3 regions of the Arthrobacter sp. CMU6 genome follow, and region 2 is predicted to be linked to each of the others. Evidence: riboswitches for the same ligand, from Rfam matches in the RefSeq annotation. Region 2 holds a riboswitch; each other region holds the start of a gene.
What was found. A riboswitch is a leader RNA that binds a small molecule or an ion and turns the genes downstream of it on or off. The one in region 2 is predicted to bind S-adenosylmethionine.

Region 1 (6,120 bases), on a different contig from region 2:
AGACCTTCGGCCAGTCGGGTTTGGGCCAGGAGTTGCCCACGCCGTCCACCAGGATCTGGCCGGGGTGCCCGCCGCTGTAGACCGAGCCGTAGGGGTCCGCGCCGATCACCTCCACGTGCCCCCCGGACTTCTCCTTGAGGTACCGTCCGTTCCCGCTGATGGTGCCGCCGGTGCCCACGCCTGCGACGAAGTGCGTCACCCGGCCCGCCGTCTGCTCCCAGATCTCCGGCGCCGTCCCCTCATAGTGCGCCCGCGGGTTGGCAGGATTGTCGAACTGCAGCGGACGCCAGGCACCGGGGATTTCGGCCGTGATCCGGGCCGCCACCGCCCGCGCGTTCTCCGGCGAATCCGAGGGCGCGCTCCAGTCGGTGAACACCACCCGTGCCCCGTACCGGTTGAGGGCCTCCAGCTTCTCCGAGGAAATGGAGTCACCCGTGACCACCACCACCGGGTGGCCGGTCAGCGCCCCGATCAGGGCGAGCCCGATTCCGGTGTTCCCGGAGGTGCTTTCCACGATGGTCCCGCCGGGCTGCAGCTCTCCGCTGCGCTCGGCCGCCCGGACCATGCTCAACGCGGTCCGGTCCTTGATGGAACCGCCGGGGTTCTCCGATTCGAGTTTGACGAAGACGGTGCTTCCCAGCCCGCGGCTCAGCACGTCCAGCGGCACTAGCGGAGTGTTGCCCACCCGTGCCAGCACCTCGTCGGCGTCCACGGCCGGGTCCAGTATGGGTACCACGTGCCTTGGCTGGCTGCCGCTTCCTGTCACAGTGGTCATGATTCTCCTCCCCCATCATCCGGGCTGGAGCCATTCGGCCCACCCGCGTCCGGTATCCGTAATTCGGGCAGCCCTGCCAGCAGCTCCCCCAGTGCAGCGCGCGCGCTGTCAACCAGCACCGCCGCCGGCAGCTGCCCGGCCAGCAGCTCCGACAGCCGCGCCACTACGGCGCCGGTGGCTGCTCCCAGCCGCCGGGTCTCCGCTTCCCGCAGATCCGTGTCCTGTGCCTCCGCCAACAGGTAGGAGGCCGTCAGCGCCTCGATGGTGAGGAGATTGGCCGCGGCCTCCACCGAGCGCTCCAGCTGCTGGAGGGCCAGCGGGGCAAGCGTGGAGTGGTCCTCGACGTCCGCGGACAGGGTGGGGGCGCCGAGGGTGGCTGGCGCCGCCAGGAACTTCAGCTCCGCCAGCAATCCCGCGGCCGAGTACCACAGCAGTCCCGGCAGGTCTTCGGACGCCAGCGGGGTGCCGGCCCGGGCCGCCTCGAGGTTGAGCTGCCGGATCAGGCGCTGCGGCGGATAGAGCTTGGCGATCCGCCGCTCGCTGCTGATTCCCACATGTGCGAGCCCCAGCCGCAGCGCCTCGAAGGCCAGGGCCAGCTGCATGGGCTGGAAGTTTCCGCCGGACACCATCCGGCCGGAGGCTATGTCCGTGAGGGGGTTATCGCCCCTGCCGTTGAGCTCCACCTCGAGCGCCCCGGCCAAGGCCGTCACTTGGCTCCGGAACGCACCATGGGTCTGCGGTGCGGCGCGGAAGGACAGGGCATCCTGGACAGATACCTGGCGCCGCGGATCCTCCAGCCAGCCGCCGCGCACCAGGCGCCGGACGTTGGCCGCCGAGACGCGCTGGCCGTCCACCGCCTTGGCAGACTGCACAGCCGGCGAGAACGGGCTGAGGTTCCCTCCGCCGTCGTACCTGGCAGTGGCCTCAAGTGACAGCGCCAGCGCGGTGTCCGCCAGATCGGCGAGCCACCGGAGGCGGCGGAGCTCCAGCGCCCCGGCGCCGATCGAATAGGAGTTGGCGCTGACCAGCGCCAGGGCCTCGCCCGGCGCCAGGACCAGCGGTTCCAGCCCGGCGGCGGTGAGCGCTTCCGCGCCGTCCTGCAGGCCGCCGTCGGGAGTCAGCGCCTGTCCCTCACCGATGGCGACGGCGGCAACGGCCGCCAGCTGGGTGAGGTCCGACGAGCCGACGGACCCGTCGCGCGGAACGGCCGGCACCACGTCCCTGTTGAGCAGCTCGGCGTAGAACCGGGCAGTCTCCGGACGCACGCCCGAGCCTCCGCGGGTGAACCCGATGAGCCTTGCCAGGATGAGGGCGCGCACTTCATCGCGGTCCAGCAGCGCGCCGACGCCGCTGTGGTGGTAGCGCACCACCTGCAGCTGGAAGTCAAGGATGGATTCCTGCTCCACGGCCGTGTCACGGCCGGAGCCGAGCAGGGTGTTCAGGCCGTAGACGCGGTGGCCGGAATCGATGGCCGCCTGCACCACCTCACGGGAGAGGCCCACGAGCTCGAGGGCTTCGGCGCTGAGGACCACCTCGACTCCGGGATCGGCGGCCGCTGCCGCCACGTCGTCGGCACGGATGTGGGCCGTGCCGATCAGGAAGGTGCCGTGCCGGAGGCCCGGCATCGGCCCGTCGTGCTCCCTGGCTCCTGTCATGGCGCTAAAAGTCCAGCAGGTTCCGGCGGAATCCGCCGTCGCCGTAGCTCGTCCGCAGCAGTCCCCGGCTCCGAAGCACCGGCGCCAGCCTGTCCAGCACGCCGTGGATGGTGGCCGGATCCACGAAGCCGGAGAAGAGGAACCCGTCGCCGCCCACTGCCGCCCCGGTTTCCTCGAGGTAGTCGGCGATTTCCTCCGCGGTGCCGATGATGCTGTCGCCGGCGCCGCCGCTGCGGGCCTGCAGGATTTGCCGCAGGGTGGAGCCCGGCGGCGCGGCCTTGGAGAAGTGCTCCAGCGTGCCCTGGTTGCTGTTGGTGCTGAGCTCCGGGAGTGGCTCGTCAAGGTCGAACTGCTTGAAGTCGATCACGGACAGATAGGAGATGGAGTTGAGCTGGCTGTCGATGTCCCGCTGCGTGAGCTCCCGGCGGGCAGCCCGCAGCTCCTCGGCTTCGGCCCGGGAACCGGTCACCGTGGGTTTGAGGACGAACAGGACCTTGACGTCGTCGGGGTTCCGGCCGGCCCCGGCAGCCTCGGCGCGGATGGAGTCCCGATACGCCTTCATGCCGTCCACGCCACGGGCAAGGGCTATGGCAACATCCGCGTTCGCACCGGCGAAGGCCTTGCCCCGCGGCGATGCCCCCGCCTGCACCAGCACCGGTTCCTCCGGCAGCGGCGCCGTGTTCAGCGGTCCCCGGACCTTGAAGAACTCCCCGTCGTGGTGGATCGGCCGGACCTTGGTGTGGTCAGCGAAGATGCCTGCCTGCGTGTCCTCAAGGATGGCGTCCGGTTCCCAGCTGCGCCAGAGCTTGCGCACAACGTCCACGAACTCCTCGGCCTTCTCGTAGCGGAGGTCGTGCTCGATCTGCTGGTCCAGCCCGTAGTTCTGCGCGGCGAGGTCGCTGCCCGAGGTCACCACGTTCCAGCCCAGCTGCCCGTTGGAGAAGTGCTGCAGCGTGGCCAGCAGCCGGGCGGCGGTGAACGGCGGATAGAAGGAGGCGCTGATGGTGGGAACAATACCGAGGTGCTCCGTGGCGGAGAGCAGGTACGGCACCAGGGCCAGCGGATCGTGCTTCGGCGCAAAGGACGCCTGCGCCAGCGAGACCTCCGCGCTGCCGCCATAGGTGTCGGGGACGGTGAGCGAATCCTCGATGATGAACAGGTCCAGCCCGGCCCGTTCGAACTCCCGGACCGCATGCTGGTAGGGGGCGGGCTTCTTCCAGTCATAACCGATTCCGTAGCCGGGCGTCCCCCAGCCCTGAACCCCGAAGCCATGGCCCACAAACCATCCAAAGTGCAGCATGGGAGTCACTGTATTCGCGGGCGAATCATTCACTGCAGCCTGGTTTCATCCGGCGTTACGGCGGGTCATCTCCCGTCATTATCCTCCCGGCCACCGGCTTTGTAACCGCAGCGCGTCGATTGCCCTGACCGGCAGTGTCCGGATGCGTTACGGAAGATGACGGCGGCGGCGGTGCGCACCGCCGCCGTCAGTGTTACGTTTTTGGGGAGTAATGAGTACCGGCATTAAGCCCTGACTGGCCGGTCGGCAACCCTCCTTCCACGGCGGGGTGCCTCAGGTGAATACTCGGCATATCGACCACTTCGAGCTGCAAGCGTGAGAAAAGGAGATCCGTCATGTCAGACGCCCCCACCGTTGCAACACTGCCGTCCCAGCAGGATAAACCTGAGGAAAAGCTGTCCTACCGCCTGGTCACGGGTCCGGACGACCGCGCATTCTGTGAGCGCATCTCGGCCGCCCTGGCCGAGGGATACGTCCTGCACGGCAGCCCTGCCGCAACCTTCAACGGCACCACTGTCATCGTGGCCCAGGCCCTCATCCTGCCTGCCGCCATCGCGTCCGCAGATGCTGCCGTCGCCACCGCCGTGGACCGGCTGGACTCCGACGACGACCTTAGCGAAGAAGCCTACGAGGGCCACGCATGAGCTACGCCGGAGACCTCACCCCGCAGGACGCGTGGGCCAGGCTCGAGCAGGGTGCCGTTCTGGTGGACGTGCGGACCGAGGGTGAATGGGCGCACATCGGCATCCCGGAAACCGCGTCCGCGAACGATCAGCGGAATGATCCGCTGTTCATCCAGTGGACCTTTCCCGGCGGCATTCCCAACCCCGACTTCATCGAGCAGCTGAAGCAGCAGGCGCCTGAGGACACCCGGGTGGAGCTGCTGTTCCTGTGCCGCTCCGGCCAGCGCTCCATCGCCGCGGCCATCGCCGCCACCCAGGCCGGTTTCACCGCCTACAACGTCCTCGAAGGCTTCGAGGGCGAACCCGACCGCTACGGTGAGCGCACCGTGAACGGCTGGAAGAACCGCGGCCTGCCGACGAACCTGGGAAAGAACTAAGTTGACCTTTAATCACGACGCCGCCGGCTGGAGCCCGGACACCCAGGCCGTCCGCGGCGGGCTTGACCGCACCAATTTCCAAGAGACCACCGAGCCTGTCTTCCTGAACTCCGGCTTTGTTTACGAGTCCGCCGCTGCCGCCGAACGCGCCTTCACCGGCGAGGATGAGCGCTTCGTCTACTCGCGCTACGGCAACCCGTCCGTGGCCACCTTCCAGGAACGGCTCCGGCTGCTGGAAGGCACGGAGGCATGCTTTGCGACGGCGTCCGGCATGTCCGCTGTGTTCACCGCCCTTGGCGCGCTGCTCGCGGCCGGGGACCGCGTGGTCGCCAGCCGTTCCCTGTTCGGCTCCTGCTTCGTGATCCTTAACGAAATCCTGCCGCGCTGGGGTGTGGAGACCGTGTTCGTGGACGGTCCGGACCTCGAGCAGTGGCGTGTGGCCCTCTCGGTGCCCACCACGGCCGTCTTCTTCGAATCCCCGTCCAACCCCATGCAGGAAATCGTGGACATCGCAGCGGTCAGCGAGCTCGCCCACGCCGCCGGCGCCAAGGTGGTGGCGGACAACGTCTTCGCCACCCCGCTGCTGCAGCGCTGCGGAGACCTGGGCGCCGACGTGGTGGTCTACTCCGGCACCAAGCACATCGACGGCCAGGGCCGGGTGATGGGCGGCGCCATCCTGGGCACCAAGGAATTCATCGACGGGCCGGTCAAGCAGCTCATGCGCCACACCGGCCCGGCGCTTTCCTCGTTCAACGCCTGGGTGCTCACCAAGGGCCTGGAGACCATGGCGCTCCGCGTGAACCACTCCTCCGCCACGGCGCTGCGCCTGGCCGAATGGCTGGAGACCCAGCCCGCCGTCAACTGGGTCAAGTACCCGCTGCTCAAATCGCACCCACAGTTCGAACTGGCGGCCAAGCAGATGAAGGCCGGCGGCACCGTCCTGACGCTGGAGCTTGCGACGACGGCAGGCCAGTCGGGCAAGGAAGCCGCCTTTGCGCTGCTGGACGCCCTGAAAATCATTGACATCTCCAACAACCTGGGCGACGCCAAATCCCTGATCACCCACCCCGCCACCACAACGCACCGGGCCATGGGGCCCGAAGGACGCGCCGCGATCGGACTGAGCGACGGGGTGGTGCGGCTGTCCGTGGGCCTGGAAGATGCGGATGACCTCATCGCGGACCTGGAGCAGGCTCTCAAGCAGATCTGAGTTTTTGCGGCCCTTCGTCGTCCGGCTATTACTTCCCATGGCGGGCTTTGAACGTGGGTTGTGCTGCGCGTCCGTTCGTTTCGGCTGTCCTTGAGAACGAGGCTGCGGCGCGGTTTAGTG
Region 2 (6,120 bases):
CTACCTGCGCCTCTACGCCAGTGCCGGCTACGCCGCGGAGCACGGACTGCCGGAAACGCTCGACGACGTCGGGCAGCACGGCTTTGTCTCTTACGTTGAGTCCGCACTCCAGGTGGCGGAGTTGGGGCACCGCTGGTCCTCGCAGCTGCCGATGCCTACCTCGAGCTTCCAGGCCACGAGCGTGTTCGCCCAGCTGGAGGCCGTGCGGCAGGGCGCAGGCATCGGGCTGCTGCCGAACTTCATGGTGGCGGGGCAGCCGGACTTCGTTCCCGTGCTCGCCGACGACTTCGAGCGCCAGCTCCCCATCTGGGCGGTGGCGCGTCCGGAGTCCCTCCGCTCGGCCGCGGTGCAGGCGGTCATCGCGTCACTCAAGGAGGAAGTTAAGGCCCGGGCGGGGCTGCTGGCGGGCTGACGTGTCCCCCGCCAGGCTATGTCCCGTCATACCACTGCCAGGCCACGGCCCCGTCAGGCCTTGAACAGGCGCCGCACCACCTGCCCCGACGCCAGCGCATCCAGCCCCTCGTTGATCTCGGCGAGCGGCCTGGTGTCGGTGTGCAGCAGCTCCACGGGCAGCCTGCCCTCCCGCCAATAGCCCAGGTAGAGCGGGATGTCCCGGCCGGGAACGGCGTCGCCCATGTATGAACCGAGCAGGCGTTTGCCGGCTCCGGCGAACTGCAGCGCGGGAACCGTCAGCTCGGCTGACGGATGGGGCAGGCCGACCGAGACCACGGCGCCGCCCCGGGTCACATGCCCGAGGCACGCGGCAATCACTCCCGCCGAGCCGACCGCCTCGACGGCGACGTCGACCCCGTCGCCGGCGGCTTCCGCGATCAGCTTGGCCGCGTCCTCGGGCGTCCCCACGGCTGTGGCGCCGCAGTCGAGGGCGAGCTGGTGCTTGCCGGAATTGGGATCGATGGCGATCACGCTGCCGGCCCCGGCGAGGGAGGCAGCCATGACGCTGGAAAGGCCAACGGCCCCGAGGCCGAACACGGCCACCGACTGGCCGGCCGTGACAGCGGCGGTGTTGAGCACAGCGCCCATGCCGGTGAGCACGGCGCAACCGAACATCGCCGCGACGGTGTCCGGGACGTCGTCGTCAATCACCACCACCGATTCCCTGGCCACCACGGCGTAATCGGCGAAAGCCGAGACGCCCAGGTGGTGGTTGATCCGCTCCCCTGCCGGGGTCCGCAGCACCGCCTCGCCGTGGAGCAGGTCGCCGGATCCGTTGACCTCGGCCGCCCGGTGGCAGAGCGCGGGACGGCCGGACCGGCAGGCGCGGCAGTCCCCGCAGCTCGGCACGAACACCAGCACCACATGGTCGCCCACGGACACGTCGGAGACGCCGTCACCCACTAACACGACCCTCCCCACCGCCTCATGGCCCAGTGCCATGGGCAGGGGCCGGACGCGCGAACCGTCCACCACGGAAAGGTCTGAATGGCACAGGCTGGAGTACGTGATGGCAACACCCAGCTCGCCGGAGCGCGGCTCCGGCCGGTCCAGCTCCTGCACCACCAGGGGCCGGGCGTCCGTGTAGCTGGGCTTCTCCGACGCAGTGCCGGGGTTGGGGACGGCGGAGTAGAGGACTGCTGCTTTCATGGAAATCCTTGGTCTCGGTAAACGGGCAACTGCCCGGCCCCGCATGGGTGGCGGGTCCGGGCAGCTGTTGAATGCTCGTCATGGCCAGAGGTCAGGGCCTGGGTAAAGCCGGTCTACTTCTTGCCGGCGGCGAGCAGGTCGGCCGTGCCCTGGGCGTCGGCCGCGTCCACGTCGTGGAGCGAGATGCCGCGGGTTTCCTTCAGGAAGAACACCGCGACGGCGGTGATGACGCAGGCGATCAGCAGGTAGATGGCCACGGGAACGGAGGACTTGAAGGTGCCCAGGAGCGACGCGGCGATGATCGGGGCCAGCGAACCGGCAACGATGGAGGTCACCTGGTAGCCCAGCGAGACGCCGGAGTAGCGCATCCGGGTGGGGAACATTTCCGCCATGATCGCGGGCTGGCCGGCGTACATAAGTGCGTGGAACAGCAAGCCGATCATGATGGACGCCAGGATGATCACATCATTCTTGGTATCCATCATCGGGAAGGCGAAGAAGCCCCACGTGGCTCCCAGGATGGCACCGGCCATGTAGACGGGCTTGCGGCCGAAGCGGTCCGACAGCTTGCCGACCACCGGCACAGCGGCAAAGTGCACTGCGTGGGCGAGCAGGAGCAGCAGCAGGATCCGGCTCGTGTCGGCCTGGACCACCGTTTTCAGGTACGTGATGGAGAACGTCACCACGAGGTAGTAGAGGATGTTCTCGGCAAAGCGCAGGCCCATGGCAGTGAAAACGCCGCGCGGGTAGCGCTTGAAGACCTCGGCAACGCCGTAGCCCTTGTGCCCGGCCTCGACTTCCTTGCGGGCCTCGAGGAAGATCGGGGCGTCATTGACCTTGGTGCGGATGTAATAGCCGATCACGACGATCACCGCGGAGAGCCAGAACGCCACGCGCCAGCCCCAGCCAAGGAACGCTTCCTGGGTCAGGGTGGAGGACAGGATGAACAGCACGGCGGTGGCGAGCAGGTTGCCCATGGGCACGGCGGACTGCGGCCAGCTGGCCCAGAAGCCGCGGGACTTGCTGGGGCTGTGCTCTGCCACGAGGAGGACCGCGCCGCCCCATTCGCCGCCGACAGCGAAGCCCTGGGCGAACCGCAGGAAGACCAGGAGCGCGGGTGCCCAGTAGCCGATCTGCTGGAACGTCGGCAGGCAGCCCATCAGGAAGGTGGAGACGCCCACCAGGATGATGCTCAGCTGCAGCAGCTGCTTGCGGCCGAACTTGTCGCCGAAGTGGCCGAAGACGATGCCGCCGATCGGGCGGGCAACGAAGCCAACGGCGTAGGTGAGGAAGGCGGCGATGATGCCATCCAGCTCCGTGCCGGCATTGGGAAAGAATGTCTTGCCAAAGACCAGGGTGGCAGCCGAGGCGTACAGGAAGAACTCATACCACTCCACCACGGTGCCGGCCATGGACGCCGTGACGACTTTCTTCAGGCCTGAGGCCTTGATATCGGTTTCCTCTGTACGCCTTGCGGCGGAGCTTTCCGTACTCATTGCGAACTCCTTCGGCGTCTTCCTCGACACCACGGGGACCAGTCGGTGGCGAACGGGTGTGATGCGCACCACGAACGCCGGATTCAACGAGTATGGTCTGCCGAAGACGCAAGCTCAACGCCAAATAGTGCAGGGCACATCTGCATAAATGCACAGGGAGGAACCGGCATCGCCGCGCCACAGCAGGAAGACGGCCGCCGTGGAGGCACCGGCGTGGCCCCGGCCACGGTCGGGTTCCGGCCGAGCGGCGGCGCGCATCAATTGAGGAGGTGAGCCCTGAGCTGGGCGTTCAGCTGACCGATCTCCGTGAGGAACCCGTCGTGGCCGATCGGCGAATCGATCATGTGGACATCCACATTCCCCGGCAGGGCCTCGGCGAGTTCCAGCGACTGGGCGGGAAAGTACAGCCGGTCCGTCTCCACGGCGGCAACGAAGAAGTCTGCGGAGGCCCGCGCCAGGGCTTCCTTGAGTGTCCCCCGTCCCCGGGTGACGTCATGGCTCATGAGTGCTTCCGTGAGGGCGATGTAGCTGTTGGCGTCAAAGCGCCGGACCAGCTTGTTGCCCTGGTGGTCGAGGTAGCTCTCCACCTGGTACCGGCCGCGGCCCGCCAGGGCTTCGGCCTGCAACGGCTCTTCAGGGGTCTGGGCGTTCCTGCCGAACCGGAAATCCAGTTCGTAGGCAGACCGGTAGGTGATGTGCGCGATCCGCCGCGCGAGCGCCAGGCCCTCCGCGGGTTCGGGCCCGCCGTAATAGTCACCGCCGTTGAAATGGCGGTCCTGCCGGATGGCAAGGGTCTGCGCCTGGGCGAAGGCGATTTGTTCAGCCGTGCTCCTGGCGCCGACCGAGATGACACCGCAGCGGCGCACACGCTCCGGGAAGGTCACGGCCCATTCGAGGGCGCGGGCGCCGCCCATGGATCCGCCCACCACGGCGTGCCAGCTCGTGATGCCAAGCCGGTCGGCAAGCCTCGCCTCGGCGACGGTGGAGTCCCTGAGCGTCACCAGCGGAAAGCGTGAACCCCAGGGTTTGCCGTCCGGGGCGGTCGACGACGGTCCCGTGGACCCGTAACAGCCGCCCAGGATGTTGATGGAAATGACAAAGAACCTGTCAGTGTCCGCCGGCGCACCGGGCCCTGCGAGCTGTTCCCACCAGCCCTCCTCGTTTCCGGCACCCCGTGTGACGTGCGTGCTGCCGGTGAGGGCATGCTGAACGAGGATCGCGTTGGAACCGTCCGAGTTGAGCGTTCCCCAGGATTCGTAGGCCAGCGTCACGTCCGGCAGGAAGCCTCCGGCCTCCAGCTCCAGGCTGCCGATGTTGACATACCGGACTGTGCCATCCTCAGTGGTACCGCGGCCATCCTGACTCGTACGGCCGCCATCCTGATTTGTACCGCCGGGAACGGTGCCGTTCAAAGCAGTGCCGTGCGGAGCCCCGGCGGCCGGAAAGTCGGTGCTGCTGACAGAAATCGTCATGGGTAAACCTCTTCTACGCGCTTGCCCGCCGGCAGCTGTCCGGCAGGCCAGGTCTTCACCCGGGGCACCCCACCGCGGAAGGAGGGTTGCCGGCCAGCAAGCCGGGGCTGTCGCTGGCACTCATGACCTGTTGCCCAGTTTACGAAACAGGCGGACATCTTCGCGAAGAATGTGACGGCTGTGTGACTCCCGGCCCGCCGCCCGGGCCGGGAGTTCCACCCGCGGCACCGGAAATCAGGCGCCTTTCGCGGCGCGGAATCCGGCGTCGAGGTCGGCCAGGATGTCATCGATGTGTTCCAGGCCGACGGACAGCCGCACCAGGCCCGGGGCCACCCCAGCCACGCTCTGCTGCTCCGGCGTCAGCTGGCTGTGCGTGGTCGACGCCGGGTGGATGACGAGGGAGCGCACGTCACCGATGTTTGCCACGTGGGAGTGCAGCTCCAGGGCATCCACGAAGCGCTTGCCTGCCTCAGCCCCGCCGGCCACCGTAAAGGCCACCACCGCGCCGGTGCCCTTGGGCCCGTACTTCAGGCCGCGCTCATACCAGGGGCTGGACGGCAGCCCGGCGTAGGCTACGGACTCCACGTCGCTGCGGGCTTCCAGCCAGCCGGCCACCGCCACCGCATTGGCCACGTGGCGCTCCACCCGCAGGCTCAGCGTTTCCAGGCCCTGCGCAATGAGGAAGGCATTGAACGGGGACACCGCGGAACCCAGGTCGCGGAGCAGCTGGACCCGCGCCTTGAGGATGTAGGACAGGTTGGCTCCCAGGGCACCGTCCGCGCCGAGGTCGCGGGCGTAGACCAGGCCGTTGTAGGTGGGGTCCGGCGTGTTGAAGCCGGGAAAGCGCTCCGGGTCCTTGCCGAAGTCGAAGTTGCCCGAATCCACGATGACACCGGCAATGGCGGCACCATGCCCGCCCAGGTACTTGGTGGCCGAGTGCACCACGACGTCCGCGCCCCACTCGAGCGGCCTGATGAGGTACGGCGTGGACAGGGTGTTGTCCACGATGAGGGGAACGCCGGCCTCGTGCGCGGTCCGGGCAACGCCTTCGATGTCCAGGACGTCCTGCCGGGGGTTGGACACCACCTCGGCAAAGAAGAGCTTGGTGTTGGGCTGTACGGCGTCGCGCCACTGCTCAAGGTTGTCCGGGTCGGCCACGAACGTGACGGACACGCCGAACTTCTTCAGGGTGTGGGCAAGCAGGTTGTAGGTGCCGCCATAGAGGCTGGGGCTTGCCACCACGTGGTCGCCGGCCTCGGCGATGTTGAGGATGGCGTACGTTTCTGCGGCCTGGCCGGAGCTCAGGAGCAGCGCGGCGAGCCCTCCTTCCAGGCTGGCGATCCGCTGTTCAACGGCGTCCTGGGTCGGGTTGCCGATCCGGGTGTAGATGGGCGCGATCTCGGCGAGCGCGAAGCGGTCCGCCGCGCTTTCGGCGCTCGGGAGGACGAACGACGTCGTCTGGTAGATCGGCAACGACCGAGCACCGGTGGCATTGTCAGGCACCTGGCCGGCGTGGATCTGGCGGGTTTCGAACGACCATGCGTTGGACA
Region 3 (6,120 bases), on a different contig from region 2:
GAGCGGACGGTCATCGCCGCCCGGGCCCGGGAACTCCGCCGCTCCCCCGTGGTGGCGGGCGACTTCGTGTCCCTCGTGGGCGACGTCTCCGGCGCGCCGGACACTCTCGCCCGGCTCGTGAAAATCCAGGACCGCAAGACCCTGCTGCGCCGCAGCGCCGACGACACCGATCCGGTGGAGCGCGCTGTTGTTGCCAACGCGGACCAGTTGGTGGTGGTGGTCGCCGCCGCCAACCCGGAACCCCGTACCGGCTTCATCGACCGGGCACTGGTGGCAGCCTACGACGCCGGGATCGAACCGCTGCTGCTGGTCACCAAGGCGGACGTCAAAGATCCCACCGAACTGCTGGACAACTACCGCCACCTGGACTTTCCGGTCATCATCAGCCGCACTGCCGACTCGGAAGCATCGGGCATCGACGCACGGTCAGACGACGGCCTCTCCGCCCGGCTCGACGTTGCCGCCGTGTCCGAACTGCGCGCGCACCTGGACGGCAAGGTGACCGTGATGCTGGGCCATTCCGGCGTCGGAAAGTCCACCATGGTCAACGCGCTGACCGGGGCCGAACGCGCCACCGGCGGTGTCAATGCCGTCACGGGCCGGGGACGGCACACGTCGTCGTCGGCCCTTGCCCTCAAGCTCGCTGACGCCCCGGCCGGGAGCTGGATCATCGACACGCCTGGCATCCGTTCGTTCGGACTTGCCCACGTCGACCCGGACCGCATCCTGCGCTCCTTCCCCGACCTTGAGCCGGGCACCGAGGCCTGCGAACGCGGCTGCAAGCACGACGCCACCTCCGTCAACTGCGGCGTTGATGCATGGGTCGCGGCCGGTCACGCCGGCCCCACGGGAGCAGCCAGGCTCGCGTCCCTGCGCCGCCTGCTGGGCACCGACCCGCGCATGGAGGCCCAGGAAACCAAGGAGCTCGGCAGCGTCGGCTAGCCTTTCCCGGCGCAGCCCGGCAGCTGCCTCCCCGCCCGGCGGGGCCTTTGAGGGTAGTTTGGAACCATGACCCAACCCGCTTCAACGTACAACGATGACCTGCGTCTGGCCCATGTGCTGGCCGATTCCGTGGACGACCAGACCATGAGCCGGTTCAAGGCGCTGGACCTCCAGATCGAGACGAAGCCTGATCTGACGCCGGTCACCGATGCGGACAAGGCCGCCGAGGAGTCCATCCGCGGCCAGCTGTCCCGCTCCCGTCCCCGCGACGCCGTGCTCGGTGAGGAGTTCGGAAGTTCCGGCCACGGTTCCCGCCGCTGGATCATCGACCCCATCGACGGCACCAAGAACTTTGTCCGCGGGGTGCCGGTCTGGGCCACGCTGATCGCCCTCGTCGACGAGGGCGAACCCGTCGTGGGCGTGGTCAGCGCCCCTGCGCTCGGCAAGCGCTGGTGGGCCGCCAAGGGCGCCGGCGCCTACTCGGGCCGTTCCCTGGCCGCCGCCACGAGGCTCAAGGTGTCCAACGTGTCCAGCCTCGCCGACGCCTCGCTGTCCTACTCCAGCCTCGGCGGCTGGAAGGACCGCGGAAACCTCGATGAGTTCCTCCAGCTCACCGAGGAGGTGTGGCGCACCCGCGCGTTCGGCGATTTCTGGTCGTACTGCATGGTGGCCGAAGGCGCGGTGGACATCGCCTGCGAACCGGAACTGAACCTGTACGACATGGCGGCACTGGTGCCGATCGTGACGGAAGCGGGCGGCCGTTTCACCTCCCTCGAAGGCACTGACGGCCCGTTCGGCGGCAACGCGCTGGCCACCAACTCGATCCTGCACTCGGAAGTCCTGAAGCGCCTGAACCCGCAACTGGACGATTTACTCTAGTTTCCCCACCCCTGCCCCGGCGCCTTAGCGCTGAACATTACGACGGCGGACGACCACTTTTGGTGGCGTCCGCCGTCGTTTATTCGGCCGAACGCCGGATATCCGGGCTGCGTAATATTTCGCTTAACATTCCTGATCGGCTTTTTCATCGCCGGTCCGGATGTCCTAGTCTCGTAACAGGTCACGAGTGCCAGCGCTAAACCCCGGTTAGCTGGCCGGCAACCCTCCATTCGCGGTGGGGTGCCCCGGGTGACGACCAGGCCGATCCGGAACGGACCCGGCAAGCGCGGATCCCTGTCACGCGGGGTCCTTTCTCAGTGAGGTCCCATGACAGCTGCAATCCTTTCTTCCACCACCGACGCCGGCGTGCTGGACGGCCGGTTCGCCGCCGCCGGCCGCCCCCTGGCCGCCGTCACCGGCGCGGAAATCCAGGCTCCGCTGATCCAGGGCGGCCACGTCCGCTACGCCAACCTCGATTACGGCGCCTCCGCGCCTGCTCTGTCAGTGGTTTCTGCGTACCTCAACGAGATCCTGCCGTACTACGCAAGCGTGCACCGCGGCGCCGGCTACGCCTCACAGATCAGCACCTCCGTGTACGAGAACTCGCGGAGCATCGTGCGGGAGTTCGTGGGCGGCCGCGCCGATGACGCCGTCATCTTCACCCGGAACACCACCGACTCCCTCAACCTCCTGGCCGGCTGCCTGCCCGTGGAGAACCACCACCACACCGGCGAAGTCCTGTACCTGGACATCGAGCACCACGCCAACCTGCTGCCGTGGCAGGGCGTGCCGCACCGCAGCGTGGTGGCCTCGGAAACCCTGGAAGCAACCATCAGCAGCCTGCGCGCCGAACTCGAGCACGGCGATGTCAGCCTCCTTGCGGTGACCGGCGCCTCCAACGTCACCGGCGAAATCCTTCCCATCCGCCGACTCGCCGCGCTGGCCCATGAATACGGCGCCCGAATCGTGGTGGACGCCGCGCAGCTCGCGCCGCACCGCCGCATCGACATCGCCGCGGACGACGTCGACTATCTCGCCTTCTCCGGCCACAAGCTCTACGCCCCCTTCGGGGCCGGCGTCCTGATCGGCCGCCCCGACTGGCTCGATGCCGGCACGCCCCACCTCGCCGGCGGCGGCGCGGTGAGCGAGGCCAGGCTCGACGGCGTCAGCTGGGCCACCGGCCCCGCCCGCCACGAGGGCGGCTCACCCAACGTGCTCGGCGCTGCCACCCTGGCCCGGGCAACCCAGGTCATCGCTGCCCTTGATCCGCAGCACTGGCACGCCCACGAAGCCGCCATCCGGTCCTTCCTCGTCGAGGGGCTGCGCAGGATCGACGGCGTCACCGTCCACCAGATCTTCGCCGACAGCGACCCGGACGACGCCATTGGCGTGGTCAACTTCTCCGTGGAGGGGTACGACGCCGGCCTGGTGGCCGCCTACCTGTCGGCCGAACACGGCGTGGGCCTGCGCGACGGCCGCTTCTGCGCGCACCCGCTGCTGAAGCGCCTCGGCCTCCCGTCGGGTTCGCTGCGCGCCAGCTTTGGCGTGGGATCCCGGCTCGAGGACGCCCAGCGGCTGCTCGCCGGCATTGAGGAGCTCCGCCGCTCCGGGCTCGGTTGGGACTACGTGGTGGACGCCGGGCGCTGGGTTCCGGCGAACGACACACGCACGTACCCCGAGTGGGCACCCAACACCCCCGGCACCGCCGGCGCCGCACCCTGCACGCAGGACTAATCGCCACCCCGGCCCCGGACGCCAACCCGAACTAGGACGCCACCCCGGCCTGCTACGGCAGCGGTCTCCGTACGGTAAATTCGAAAGGTAATTTTCGACGTCGGGCTAAGGAGACTGTGCGTGGCACGGGGCGGTCCCAAACTTCATCACGGGCGGCGGCAGGAGCTTGGGCAGAGCTTTCAGGACGGCGGCGAGCACTACCACCGCGTCCGTCCCGGGTACCCTGGCGATTCCGCTGACTGGCTCATTCCACCCGAGGCCCACACCGCTGCCGACCTCGGCGCAGGAACCGGTAAGTTCACGGCATTGCTGGTGGAACGCGGCCTGAGCGTCAGCGCGGTGGACCCTTCCGTGGACATGCTGGAACAGCTCAGCGGCTCCTACCCCGGGGTTCAAGCCCTGGAAGGGACCGCGGAGGAGACCGGGCTGCCCGGCGCGTCGTTCGATGTGGTCACCGTTGCGCAGGCGTGGCACTGGTGCGACCCCCTGCGGGCCAGCACGGAAATCTCCCGGATCCTCAGGCCCCACGGTGTGCTGGGCCTGATCTGGAACCAGCTGGACACATCAGTGCCGTGGGTCCACCGGCTGTCACGCATCATGCACGCCGGGGACGTGCACAAGCCGGATTTCCGCCCCAAAATCGGTCCGGAATTCACCTCCCTGGAAAGCCACCTGACCCGGTGGGAGGATCCTGTCACCCCGGACGACATCCTGGAACTGGCCAAGTCCCGCAGCTACTACCTCGCAGCCAATGACGCCACCCGAGCCAAGGTGACCGGAAACCTGACCTGGTACCTGCATGAACATCTGGGGCATGCCGAGGGCGAACTGCTGCAGCTCCCCTACCTCACCCAGACCTGGCGGGCTGTCCGGGCGGAACGCCCTAGTGGCAGCAGGTAGGCTTGAACCTGTGAAGACCAGTACGCCCTCCTCCTCGATCGAGGACTACGTTAAGGTCATCTATTCCTTCACGGAATGGCAGGACAAGCCCATCACGTCCACGCAGCTTGCACAGCGCCTCGGCGTGGCCAATTCCTCAGTCTCCGAAATGGTGCGCAAGCTCAAGGACCAGGGCCTGGTCCTCCACAAGCCGTACAGCGCCATCACCCTCACACCCCAGGGCGTCCGGCTTGCGCTCTCCATGGTCCGGCGGCACCGGCTCATTGAGACCTACCTGGTCAAGGACCTGGGATACAGCTGGGACGAAGTCCACGACGAGGCCGAACAGCTGGAACACGCGGTCTCGGACACGTTCATTGAGAGGCTGGCAGCCCGGCTGGGCAACCCGTCACGGGACCCGCACGGCGATCCCATCCCCACGGCTGACGGAACCGTCCGAATGCCGTCGGCCCACCGGATGATCGAACTCGACGACGGCCACACCGGCAGGATCACCCGGATCAGCGACGAGAACCCGGAACTGCTGCGCTACCTGGCCGCGGAAAGGATCAGCCTCGACGCCGACGTCGAGGTACGCGGCCGCAAGCCCTTCGGCGGTGCGCTCGTGGTCCGCATCGGTTCCCCCGGAACCAGCCGCGACGTTGACCTCGCCGACGAAGTGGCATCAGCGCTGTGGATCCAAAGCGACTCCGCGCATCCCGGCTGCCGCATGGCGGGCCTGTAGGCACAGGTGCGGGTTCCCGTGGCCGGCCGCACCGGCGCTGCTTCCAGGACGGGCTCCGGCTACGGGTGGCGCGTCTGGACTGCCGTGGCCACCGGCGGGCTGCTGGGCACGGAGCTCCGGTACGTGCTGGGTCTGCTGTTCCCGGACCAGCCGGGAGGCCTGCCGTGGGCTACGCTGGGCATCAACATCGTTGGCAGCTTTGTGCTGGCGGCCCTCACCACCATCTGGATCGCGCGGCCGCAGACCGCGTTCTGGCTCCGTGCGGCCATCGGGCCGGGCCTGCTGGGCTCTTTCACCACCTTTTCCGCCGTCGTGTTTTCCACCGACCGGCTGACCCGATCCGGGTTCCCCGGCTTGGCACTCCTCTACGTAGGACTCTCTGTCTTTTTGGGGCTGGCGGCAGCAGCAGCCGGCTGGCGGACCGGCAGGATGCTGAGCGCCGGGCGTGGGGTGCGTCCGTGACGGCGCTCCTCGTGGGCCTCTTCGGCATCGCCGGCGCCCTCCTTAGGTTCGCCGTGGACGGCTGGCTGGCCGGGTTCCCGTCGCCGCGGCGGCACTGGCCCTGGGCTACCCTGCTGGTCAACGTGGCCGGCTCGTTCGTGATCGGGCTGTCCGCGGGCCTCACCTCGGTGTTCGGCCCCGAATGGCACGCTGCCCTGGCCACCGGGTTCGCCGGCGGGCTGACCACCTTCAGTTCCTGGACCACTGCCACAGTGCGGTTGGCCAGTGAACGGCGCTACCTCGCCGCCGCCGCCAACATCCTCGCCAACCTGCTGCTGGGGCTGGCTGCGGCCGCGGCGGGAATCGCCGTCAGCGGCGGCTAGCTTTTTCGGGGTTGCGGATTCCGATGGCGGAGGACGCCGCCCCCAGTAACAGCAGCACGGCCGTGGCCAGCAGCGCGCGGTGCAGGCCCGGCGTCGACAGTTCGGGACCGACGATGA

Region 1: it holds a riboswitch for S-adenosylmethionine, as region 2 does, so the genes downstream of both, AC5RWD_RS05860 (DUF1737 domain-containing protein) here and metX (homoserine O-acetyltransferase MetX) in region 2, are expected to answer to the same signal.
Region 3: it holds a riboswitch for S-adenosylmethionine, as region 2 does, so the genes downstream of both, AC5RWD_RS01925 (aminotransferase class V-fold PLP-dependent enzyme) here and metX (homoserine O-acetyltransferase MetX) in region 2, are expected to answer to the same signal.

Annotation. Positions count from the first base shown of each region.
Region 1 is NZ_JBNHFL010000006.1:52,531-58,650, reverse strand. Features, by position in the region: gene AC5RWD_RS05875 (PLP-dependent cysteine synthase family protein) at 1-775, opposite strand, end outside; gene AC5RWD_RS05870 (aromatic amino acid ammonia-lyase) at 772-2,400, opposite strand; gene AC5RWD_RS05865 (NtaA/DmoA family FMN-dependent monooxygenase) at 2,435-3,730, opposite strand; SAM riboswitch class IV at 3,938-4,052, shown strand; gene AC5RWD_RS05860 (DUF1737 domain-containing protein) at 4,066-4,374, shown strand; gene AC5RWD_RS05855 (rhodanese-like domain-containing protein) at 4,371-4,790, shown strand; gene AC5RWD_RS05850 (O-succinylhomoserine sulfhydrylase) at 4,792-6,000, shown strand.
Region 2 is NZ_JBNHFL010000007.1:169,039-175,158, reverse strand. Features, by position in the region: gene AC5RWD_RS07100 (LysR family transcriptional regulator) at 1-412, shown strand, start outside; gene AC5RWD_RS07095 (alcohol dehydrogenase catalytic domain-containing protein) at 466-1,602, opposite strand; gene AC5RWD_RS07090 (MFS transporter) at 1,716-3,098, opposite strand; gene metX (homoserine O-acetyltransferase MetX) at 3,356-4,570, opposite strand; SAM riboswitch class IV at 4,583-4,698, opposite strand; gene AC5RWD_RS07080 (bifunctional o-acetylhomoserine/o-acetylserine sulfhydrylase) at 4,805-6,120, opposite strand, start outside.
Region 3 is NZ_JBNHFL010000002.1:114,837-120,956, reverse strand. Features, by position in the region: gene rsgA (ribosome small subunit-dependent GTPase A) at 1-942, shown strand, start outside; gene hisN (histidinol-phosphatase) at 1,009-1,821, shown strand; SAM riboswitch class IV at 2,001-2,114, shown strand; gene AC5RWD_RS01925 (aminotransferase class V-fold PLP-dependent enzyme) at 2,149-3,555, shown strand; gene AC5RWD_RS01920 (class I SAM-dependent methyltransferase) at 3,676-4,455, shown strand; gene AC5RWD_RS01915 (metal-dependent transcriptional regulator) at 4,466-5,179, shown strand; gene AC5RWD_RS01910 (fluoride efflux transporter FluC) at 5,198-5,641, shown strand; gene AC5RWD_RS01905 (fluoride efflux transporter FluC) at 5,638-6,003, shown strand; gene AC5RWD_RS01900 (MFS transporter) at 5,990-6,120, opposite strand, start outside.